Regions from separate parts of the Streptomyces sp. NPDC036813 genome, predicted to be linked through region 1. Evidence: riboswitches for the same ligand, from Rfam matches in the RefSeq annotation. Region 1 holds a riboswitch; the other holds the start of a gene.

Region 1 (4,986 bases):
GCGGGAAGCCGGCCACGAGGTCGGTGGCGCGACGGGAGATCTCGTCGGAGATCTTCGCGTCCAGGACGTGGGCCGCCTTCGAGGGCGCGCCGGACTTGGTGGTGCCGGGCTCGGCGGCCGTCAGGACGCGGTCGATCAGACCGGCGACCTCGTCCATCTCGGCGGTGCCGAGGCCACGGGTGGTGAGCGCCGGGGTGCCGATGCGGATGCCGGAGGTGTACCAGGCGCCGTTCGGGTCGGCCGGGATCGCGTTGCGGTTGGTGACGATGCCGGAGTCGAGCAGGGCCTGCTCGGCCTGGCGGCCGGTGAGACCGTAGGAGCCGGCGACGTCGATCAGGTTGAGGTGGTTGTCCGTGCCGCCCGTGACCAGGGTGGCACCGCGGCGCATCAGGCCCTCGGCGAGCGCGCGGGAGTTGTCGACGATCCGCTGGGCGTAGTCCTGGAACGCGGGCTGCCGCGCCTCGGCGAGAGCGACGGCCTTGGCGGCCATGACGTGCGGCAGGGGACCGCCGAGGACCATCGGGCACCCGCGGTCGACCTGGTCCTTGAGCGAGTCGTCGCACAGGACCATGCCGCCGCGCGGGCCGCGCAGGGACTTGTGCGTGGTGGTCGTGACGATCTGGGCGTGCGGGACCGGGTCGAAGTCGCCGGTGAGGACCTTGCCGGCGACGAGGCCCGCGAAGTGCGCCATGTCGACCATGAGGGTCGCACCGACCTCGTCGGCGATCTCGCGCATGATCCGGAAGTTCACCAGACGGGGGTACGCGGAGTAGCCGGCGACGATGATCAGCGGCTTGAACTCGCGGGCCTGGGCGCGCAGGGCCTCGTAGTCGATGAGACCGGTGGCCGGGTCGGTGCCGTAGGACCGCTGGTCGAACATCTTTCCGGAGATGTTGGGGCGGAAGCCGTGGGTGAGGTGGCCGCCGGCGTCCAGGGACATGCCGAGCATGCGCTGGTTGCCGAAGGCCTGGCGCAGCTCGGCCCAGTCGGCGTCGGTGAGGTCGTTGATCTGCCGGACGCCGGTCTTCTGCAGGAAGGGCGCCTCGACGCGGTCGGCGAGGACGGCCCAGAACGCGACGAGGTTGGCGTCGATGCCGGAGTGCGGCTGGACATAGGCGTGCCGGGCGCCGAAGAGTTCGCGGGCGTGCTCGGCGGCGAGGGACTCGACGGTGTCGACGTTGCGGCAGCCGGCGTAGAAGCGGCGGCCCACGGTGCCCTCGGCGTACTTGTCGCTGAACCAGTTGCCCATCGCGAGCAGGGTGGCCGGGGAGGCGTAGTTCTCCGAGGCGATCAGCTTGAGCATCTCGCGCTGGTCGGCGACCTCCTGACGGATGGCGTCGGCGACCCGCGGTTCGACGGCGCGGATGACGTCGAGGGCCGCGCGGTAGGCGGTGGACTCGGTGGAGAGGGGACCGTTCTCGGCCATCGGGGACCTCCGGACGTGGTGGGTACGGCGTTCACGGTTCGGCCCAGGCGCACGGCACAGCTTTCGCAGGGGCCGCTCCCCGATGGTCCATCCCATCCCAGCGCGCCAGTCACGGCCCGCTGCCAGCCTACCGGGCGTGTCGGACGGCCGGGCGGGGCCGTCCACCATGCGGGCTAAAGGATCACGTGCGGCAGGAAGCGGGCGTACTCGTCGGTGATCAGGCCGGAGGACTCGCGGATACCGAGGCCGGCCGCCTCGTCCTCGACGACCCAGGCGCCGAGGACGACGTGGTTGCCGTCGAACGCGGGCAGCGGGGCGAGCTGCTGGTAGCAGCAGGGTTCGTCGCGGACTTCGGGTGCGCTGCCCGGCTCGTGGACCGTCACCCCGTCGCCCTCGCGGCCGAGCAGCGGCTTGGCGACCCAGCCGGGGCCGGCGGCCAGTTCGCGGGGGCCGTCGAGGTAGGCGGGCAGGAGGTTGGGGTGACCGGGGTACAGCTCCCACAGGATCGCCAGCAGCGCCTTGTTGCTCAGCAGCATCTTCCACGCGGGCTCGATCCACAGGGTGGAGCCGGTGCCGCCGCCGTTGTCGAGGGTGCCGAGGACATGGTCGGCGAAGCGGTCGGTGGTGAGCCACTCCCAGGGGTAGAGCTTGAAGATGCTGCGGATGAAGCGGAGCCGGTTGTCGACGAAGCGGCCCGACAGCGGGTCCCAGCCGATCTCCTCCATCGAGATCCAGTCGGTCTCCAGACCGGCCTGCTCGGCGGTCTCCTTGAGGTAGGCGACCGTCATCAGGTCCTCGCCGAGTTCGTCGGCGGCGGAGTGCGCGAAGTACAGGGGGCTGCCCGGGGGCAGCAGCTTCGCCTGCTTGCGCCAGGCGGCGACCAGGCGTTCATGGAGGGAGTTCCACTGGTCGGCGCCGGGGAAGCGGTCCTCCATCCAGAACCACTGCGGGGACGCCGCCTCCACCAGGGAGGTGGGCGTGTCGGCGTTGTACTCCAGCAGTCTGGCGGGGCCGGTGCCGTCGTAGCGCAGGTCGAACCGCCCGTAGAGCGAAGGCAGTTCGGCGCGGCGGTGCCATGCCTCGGTGACCGCTGCGGCGACGCGCGGGTCGGTGATGCCGAGGTCGGCGAGGCGGCCTTCGCCGACGATGTGGCCGGCGGCGGCCAGACACATGCGGTGCAGTTCCTCGACGGTCTCCTCCAGCGCCTCCACCTCGTCGAGGGAGAAGACGTAGTGGGCGCTCTCGTCCCAGTAGGGGCGCAGGGAGTCGTCGGGGTAGCGGGTGAGCGGGTAGATCAGGCCCTGCGCCTCCACGGTCTGCTGCCAGCCGGGGCGGGGTGCGACGGTACGGCGTTCCATGTGTCCTCGGCCCCCTCAGCCGCCGCCGCTGCCCTTGCCGCCACCGAAGCCGCCGCGGTCGACGCCGTCGCCGTGGCTGCCGCCGCTGCCGCCCGAACCGCCGCCGCCCTTGCGGGGCTTGGTGAAGGAGCCGCCGTCGACCCAGCCGCTCTTCTTCTTGCCGCCGTAGTACCAGGTGCCCGTGCCGGACTTGCAGTTCTTGTCGGAGACGACCTTGTAGCCCTTGAGGGCGTTGTAACTGTCGCGGTCCACGCAGCGCTTGTCCGGGTCCGAGGAGCAGGCGGTGAGGGCAGCAGCGAGCAGCCCCATCCCGCCGAGGACCACCGTGCCGGAGCGCAGTTGCCGCCGTGCGTCGGCCATGTCTTTCCCCCGTGGTTGCGGTTGGTTCTCCGTCGAAAGGATGTCTCGTTCTCGGCTGTCAGCCTAGAGACCGGTGAGAGGGGGCATGCAGGAGCCCCCGCCCCGGACCGCTCCCTTAGAGTCGCCTGATGCTCTTCGGAATGGTGTGCGCGCTCGGCGCGGCGGTCTGCTTCGGTACGGCGACGGTGTTGCAGGCGATCGCGGCGCGAGCGGCCGCCGCTCCGGGCCGCGGCGACGCGGCACTGCTGCTGCGGGCGGTGCGGCAGTGGCGGTACCTGGCGGGCCTCGGTCTGGACGGGGTCGGCTTCCTGCTGCAGATCGCGGCGCTGCGCTCGGTCCCGATCTACGCGGTCGGCGCGGCCCTCGCCGCGTCGCTTGCGGTGACGGCGGTGGCCGCGGCGCGGCTGCTGCGGACGCGGCTGAGCGGGGTGGAGTGGGCCGCGGTGGGGGTCGTGTGCGCGGGCCTGGCGATGCTGGGGCTGGCCTCGGGCACGGAGGGCGAGGACAGCGGACCGGCGGGGCTCGACTGGGCGATGCTCGCCACGGCGGCGGCGGTGCTGCTGCTGGGCGCGGCGGGCGGGCGGCTCGTCGGGCGGACGCGGGCGCTGCTGCTGGGGCTCGGGGCGGGCTTCGGCTTCGGGGTGGTGGAGGTGACGGTCCGGCTGATCGACTCCCTCGACCCGTTGGACCTGCTGCGGGACCCGGCGGCGTACGCCCTGCTGCTCGGCGGGGGCGCGGCGTTCCTGCTGCTGACGTCGGCCCTGCAACGGGGTTCGGTGACGACGAGCACGGCCGGCATAGTGATCGGTGAAACGGTGGGCCCAGCCCTCATCGGCGTGGTCTGGCTCGGCGACCGCACCCGCGAGGGCCTGGCCTGGCTGGCCGTCCTGGGGTTCGCGGTGGCAGTGGCCGGAGCCCTCGCCCTGGCCCGCTTCGGAGAGGCCCCGGAAACCGTCCCCGAGGAGGCATGAGCCGGGACTTGCTCCGGACGACCGGCGAGGCATGGACGGCCCGCCGAGGTCTCGGCCGCCTCCGCGAAGGCGGACACCGCCGGCCCACCGACCGCCGGCTTCGGCGGTCGGCGACGCCCGACACGGCCGCCCTGCCGGGGAGCAGGCGACCTGGGAGGGGCGCCCCGGCCACCCGGCGAGGGTTCGGCCGGTCCTCCGCGACTGCCGCTCCTCCGCGACGGCCGGCACGGGAGGTCCGCCGCCCGCTGACCGCGGCGGTGGCCGACACTGACCGGACGCCGCCTCACGGGCGTTGAGACGGTCCCCCCGTCCCCCGGCCACTCCCGCCGAGACCGCCGGTCAGGGCATCGCGCGGCACAGCGCCTCCAGGGTTCGGGGCCAGGTGTGGTCGGAGGGGGTGCCGTAGCCGACCACCAGGGCCTCGAGAGGGTCCGTGGTCGTGTCGGGGTGGCGGTAGTAGTCGAGGCCGGTGACGGCGAGACCCTGCCAGGCCGCGGCCTGCACCACCGCCTGCTCGGTGCCGGGCGGCAGCCGCAGTACGGCGTGCAGCCCGGCCGCGATGCCGGTGACGCAGACCTGCGGCGCGCGGGCGGCGAGCGCGGCGACCAGGGCGTCCCGGCGGCGCCGGTAGCGGAGCCGGGCGGCGCGGATGTGCCGGTCGTAGGCGCCGGAGGTGATGAACTCGGCCAGGGCGAGCTGGTCGAGGACGCCGGCGGAGCGGGCACCGCCGTACTCCAGGACCTCCGGCAGGAGCGACTCGGGGAGCACCATCCAGCCCAGCCGGAGGCCGGGCGCGAGGGACTTGCTGGCGGTGCCGAGGTAGACGACGTGGTCGGGGTCGAGGTCCTGGAGCGCGCCGACGGGCTGGCGG
Region 2 (4,986 bases), on a different contig from region 1:
GAGGGCAGGCAGTCGCCGTACCAGCTCGACTTCAGCGCGCCGCCCCGGCCGAAGACGTCCAGCAGCGGCAGTTCGAGCTTCATCTCGGGCGTGGGCACCCCGACGAGCACGACGGTACCGGCGAGGTCACGAGCGTAGAACGCCTGGGTGTACGTCTCCGGGCGGCCTACGGCCTCGATGACGACGTCGGCGCCGAAACCGGCGGTCAGTTCGCGCACCGCCTCGACCGGGTCGGTGTCCTTGGAGTTGACGGTGTGGGTGGCGCCCAGGCTGCGGGCGGTGGACAGCTTGCGGTCGTCGATGTCGACGGCGATGATCCGGCCCGCGCCGGCCAGACGCGCTCCCGCGATCGCCGCACCGCCGACGCCGCCGCAGCCGATCACGGCGACCGAGTCGCCGCGGGTGACCCCGCCGGTGTTGATCGCCGCGCCGATGCCGGCCATCACCCCGCAGCCGAGCAGCCCGGCTACGGCCGGGGAGACGGCCGGGTCGACCTTGGTGCACTGGCCGGCCGCGACGAGCGTCTTCTCGGCGAACGCGCCGATGCCGAGCGCCGGGGAGAGCTCCCGGCCGGTCTCGGCGAGGGTCATCTTCTGCGTGGCGTTGTGCGTGTCGAAGCAGTACCAGGGCCGCCCCCGCAGACAGGCCCGGCACTGTCCGCACACCGCGCGCCAGTTGAGGATCACGAAGTCGCCGGGCGCGACGTCGGTGACGCCCTCCCCGACGGACTCGACCACACCGGCCGCCTCGTGCCCGAGCAGGAAGGGGAAGTCGTCGCTGATCCCGCCCTGCTTGTAGTGCAGGTCGGTGTGGCAGACACCGCATGCCTGGACGCGGACCACGGCCTCCCCGGGCCCGGGATCGGGCACGACGATCGTCTCGATGCGCACCGGCTCGTCCCTGCCCGGCGCGATCACGCCGCGTACTTCCTGCGCCATGCTGCTCCATCCTTCCCTCGACGGGGCATCCGTCCCGTTTCCGACCCTACGCGCGATCAAGCGCCGGGGGGCCGAGGACGGGAACATGCCGCGGGGTGAGGACGGCGGGCGTCATACGGCGGGCGAGGGGCCGCACATGCCGAGGGGCCGCCTCGGCGGGCGGCCCCTCGAAGATGTGCGTGGTCTCAGCCGACGGGGAGCAGGCCGGTGACCGGGGCGACCAGGTCGGTGATCTGGTGGAGCTCGTTCAGCTTGTTGAGGTCGTTCGCCTGGTTCAGCGAGGACAGCTGCTGGGAGACGCTGGGAACCTCGTCCTTGTGCTCGGCGGGGATGTCGCTGGTGGTGAGCGAGTCGAGCACGGCGATCGGGTTCAGCTGGTCGGAGCCCAGGACGCCGGCGTTGGCCGCGGGGGCGGTGATACCGGCGATCCCGGCGGCGAGTGCGGCGGCGGCGACGATACGACGAGTGGAGATCATGCCTTCAGCAACGGCGGCAGGGCCCCGATGGACACGGCCACGCGGGCCGGCTCACCCGTCAGGCGCAGTGAGCGGGCTGCGCTTGCCGAGCCCGGCGGGGCGGAGGAGCCTTTGGGGTAGGCCATGTGCGGCCCGTTCCCCTCGCTGTCGGGCCGCGGCCGGGCAAGGAGGTCACCATGGGCACCACGGCACACACCGGCTTCGACACGGAGACCCTGCGCAGAGGCATCGAGGACCGCACCGCCGAGGCGCTGCTGTCCCTGTACGCCGACGACGCGGAGATCCGTCTCGTGAACCGCAACGCTCAGCCCAGCAACCCGGCGGTGCTGCACGGCCGGGACGAGATCCGCGAGATGCTCGACGACGTCTACAGCCGTGACATGACGCACAAGCTGGAGCAGTGCGTGGTCCAGGGCGACCGCGCGGCGTACTGCGAGTCCTGCGAGTACCCGGACGGCACCCGGGTGCTGTCCGAGTCCATGATCACGCTGACCGACGGCAAGATCTCGGAACAGATCATCGTCGAGGCGTGGGACGAGTGACGGGACGAGGAAGGTCCAGGTCGGCCCACGGCTGACCTGGACCTTCCTCGTGCGGTACCGGGGGCCGGGACGGCGCGGGGGCTCGGTTACCCTGGTCGCGGGCCGTGACTGGCGCTGAGGTGGAGCACCACCGGGGAGCGGCCCCGTGGAGTCGATGCCGTGCGCCTGGGCGATGTCGTACCCGCTCAGGAGTTGCATCATGACCCAGGCCCGCCTCATGGACGGCACCGCGCTCGCCCGCCGCACCGTCGAGGAGACCGCCAAGCGCGCCGCCGACCTCACCGGGCGCACCGGGACGGCGCCCTGCCTCGCCACGGTGCTCGTCGGCGAGGACCCCGCCTCCGTCACCTATGTGCGGATGAAGCAGAACCGCTGCCGCAAGGCCGGCATCGACTCACGGCATGTGGCGCTGCCCGCGTCCGTCACGACCGAGGAACTGGTGGCGACGGTCCGGGCGCTGTCCGCCGACCCGTCCGTGCACGGCATCCTGCTCCAGCACCCGGTGGGGGACCACATCGACGAGCGCGCCGCCTTCGAGGCGATCGCGCCGGAGAAGGACGTCGACGGCGTCACCTTCGCGTCCTTCGCGACGATGAGCTTCGGCCTTCCCGGCTTCGTCTCGTGCACGCCGGGCGGGATCATGCGGCTGCTCGACGAGTACGGCGTCGACCCGTCGGGCAAGCGGGCGGTCGTCGTCGGCCGCAGCGCGATCCTCGGCAAGCCGGTCGGGATGCTGCTGCTCGCCCGCGACGCGACCGTCACCTACTGCCACTCGCGCACCGCGGACCTGTCGGCGGCCGTGCGGGAGGCGGACATCGTCGTCGCCGCCGTGGGCCGCCCCCGGCTGATCCGCGGGCAGGACCTCAAGCCGGGCGCGGTGGTGATCGACGCGGGCTACAACGAGGGCAACGTCGGTGACGTCGACTTCGACTCGGCGGTGGAGCGCGCCTCGCTGATCACCCCGGTGCCGGGCGGGGTCGGCCCGATGACCATCGCCACGCTGCTGGAGCAGACGGTGGACGCGGCGGCCCGGCAGCTCGGGGTGTCGGTGTGATCCCGTAGCGCCGAAGTGGCCGTTTCCCGCGGGTCGTTCTGTGGACCCGCGGGATCCTCGCCATACTGCGCTGGGTGCGTGTGGCGATCATGACGGCGGGGTCCCGGGGCGACGCGGCCCCTTCGCCGGTCTCGGGCACGCCCTGGCGTGGGCGGGGCACGAGGTCACCCCGGTCACCCACGAGCGGTTCGCGCCACTGCTGACGGGCTCGGGGGTGGCCGTTCACGCGCTGCCGGTGGATCCGCGCGCCGAGCTGGAGTCGGCCCGCGGGCGGGGCCTGCACCGCAGCGCGACCGGGCCGGGCAAGCTGGTGCGGGTGGTGGGGATGGCCCGGGCGCTGGCCGGCCGTACGACCGACGCGCTGCCGGCGGCCGCCGCGGACGCCGATGTACTCCTCCTCGGCGCCGCGCTCGCCCCGCTGGGGCACGCGCTCGCCGAGGGGCTGGGCCGGCCGAGCCTGGGCCTGCATCTGCAACCGCTCTCCACCACAAGGGAGTTCGCCCCGCCCCTGCTCACCACCGGCTCCTGGGGTGGCGCCGCGAACCGGGTCGCGGGTCTCGGGCTGAACCTCGCCGTGGAGCACGTCTTCGCGTCGGCCGTGCCGGCCGTCCGGGCCCGGCTCGGGCTGCCCGCGGTCCGACCGGCGGCGACGCTGCGCGCCCGGGAGCGGCAGCGCCGGCCGGTGCTGCACGGATTCAGTCCGCTGGTGGTGCCCCGGCAGCGGGACTGGCGGCCGGGCCTGGAGGTGACGGTCTACTGGTGGCCGTACGACCGGGAGAGCGAACTCCCCTGGAAGTACGGGAGTTCCTGGACGCCGGGCCTTTGCCGGTGTTCGTCGGGCTGGGCAGCGCCACCGTGCCCGATGCGGGCGGCTTCAGCGCGGCCGTCGCGGGTGCGCTGCGCCGGCCGGGGCTTCGCGGGGTGATCCAGCGTGGCTGGGGCGGGCTGAGCGCCGACGGAGACGACCTGCTGCTCGCCGAGGAGGTGCCGCACCCGCTGCTGTTCCCGCGGATGGCGGCGGTGGTCCATCACTGCGGCGCCGGGACCACCGCGGCGAGGCTGCGCCGGCGTGTCGGCGGTGCCGGTGCCGATCCAGTTCGACGAACGCTTCTGGGCCGGCCGGCTTCGCCCTGGGTGTGGCCCCGGGCACGCTGCCGCTGCGCCGCCTCACCGCCGGCGCGCCGGCCTCAGCACGGGTGGAGGCGGTCACGGACCCGGCGTACGGGCAGCGGGCCCGGGCCCTGGGGAGGCGGATCCGCGCCGAGGACGGCGAGGGGCCGGTCCTGCGGGCGCTGGAGCGGATCACGGCCTAGTGCGTCCGCGCTCTTGCCGGGGCGGGCAACCCTTCCTTACTTTGCAGTAAGTCTCTTGTGCACCACGCGTGTTCGGGTTCCACCCCACCCCGAGGAGCCGTCATGCCCGCCTTTCGACCCCGACTTCTGTGCACGGTCGCCGCCGCGCTCGCGCTCACCACCGCCTCCCCCGCCACCGCCGCCCACGCCGATGCCGCAGGGCTGCGGGAGGTGCTGTTCGTCGGCAACAACTGGGACGGCACGGCCGACGTCATCGCCTCCACCGGCGACTTCGCGCGGATCGGCCGCATAAACGTCGTACCGGACAAGGAACAGCGGCTGGCGGAGATCAACGCCGATCCGGTCAAGTGGGTGTACTTCATGGCGATCCGCAACAGCGTCGGCGAGGGCCACGACCAGTTCGCCGACGACATGTACTCCACGCCCGACGGCCGCTCGGTCGTCGTCTCACGGCCCAGCTTCGCCGACGTCGTCTCGATCGACCTGGCCACCGGCAGGCTCAACTGGCGTTTCCCGGTGTCCGGGTACCGCGCCGACCACATGGCCGTCTCCCCCGACGGGACCCGGGTCGCGGTGTCCGCGTCCACCGCGAACACCGTGCACGTCCTGGACATCGTCACCGGCCGGCAGCTCGGCTCCTTCGCCACCGGGGACAAGCCGCAC

The links. A riboswitch is a leader RNA that binds a small molecule or an ion and turns the genes downstream of it on or off. The one in region 1 is predicted to bind ZMP and ZTP.
Region 2: another riboswitch for ZMP and ZTP. It lies ahead of ACZ67Q_RS13190 (bifunctional 5,10-methylenetetrahydrofolate dehydrogenase/5,10-methenyltetrahydrofolate cyclohydrolase); the one in region 1 lies ahead of ACZ67Q_RS31860 (glycine hydroxymethyltransferase).

What each region holds. Positions count from the first base shown of each region.
Region 1 covers NZ_JBVJPV010000018.1:82,225-87,210, forward strand. The annotation lists gene ACZ67Q_RS31860 (glycine hydroxymethyltransferase) at 1-1,426, opposite strand, end outside; ZMP/ZTP riboswitch at 1,461-1,549, opposite strand; gene ACZ67Q_RS31865 (glutathionylspermidine synthase family protein) at 1,600-2,784, opposite strand; gene ACZ67Q_RS31870 (hypothetical protein) at 2,800-3,144, opposite strand; gene ACZ67Q_RS31875 (DMT family transporter) at 3,285-4,115, shown strand; gene pdxR (MocR-like pyridoxine biosynthesis transcription factor PdxR) at 4,455-4,986, opposite strand, start outside.
Region 2 covers NZ_JBVJPV010000005.1:147,902-152,887, forward strand. The annotation lists gene ACZ67Q_RS13175 (S-(hydroxymethyl)mycothiol dehydrogenase) at 1-938, opposite strand, end outside; gene ACZ67Q_RS13180 (hypothetical protein) at 1,124-1,414, opposite strand; gene ACZ67Q_RS13185 (nuclear transport factor 2 family protein) at 1,591-1,956, shown strand; ZMP/ZTP riboswitch at 2,051-2,134, shown strand; gene ACZ67Q_RS13190 (bifunctional 5,10-methylenetetrahydrofolate dehydrogenase/5,10-methenyltetrahydrofolate cyclohydrolase) at 2,156-3,010, shown strand; partial or broken gene ACZ67Q_RS13195 (glycosyltransferase) at 3,100-4,323, shown strand; gene ACZ67Q_RS13200 (YncE family protein) at 4,426-4,986, shown strand, end outside.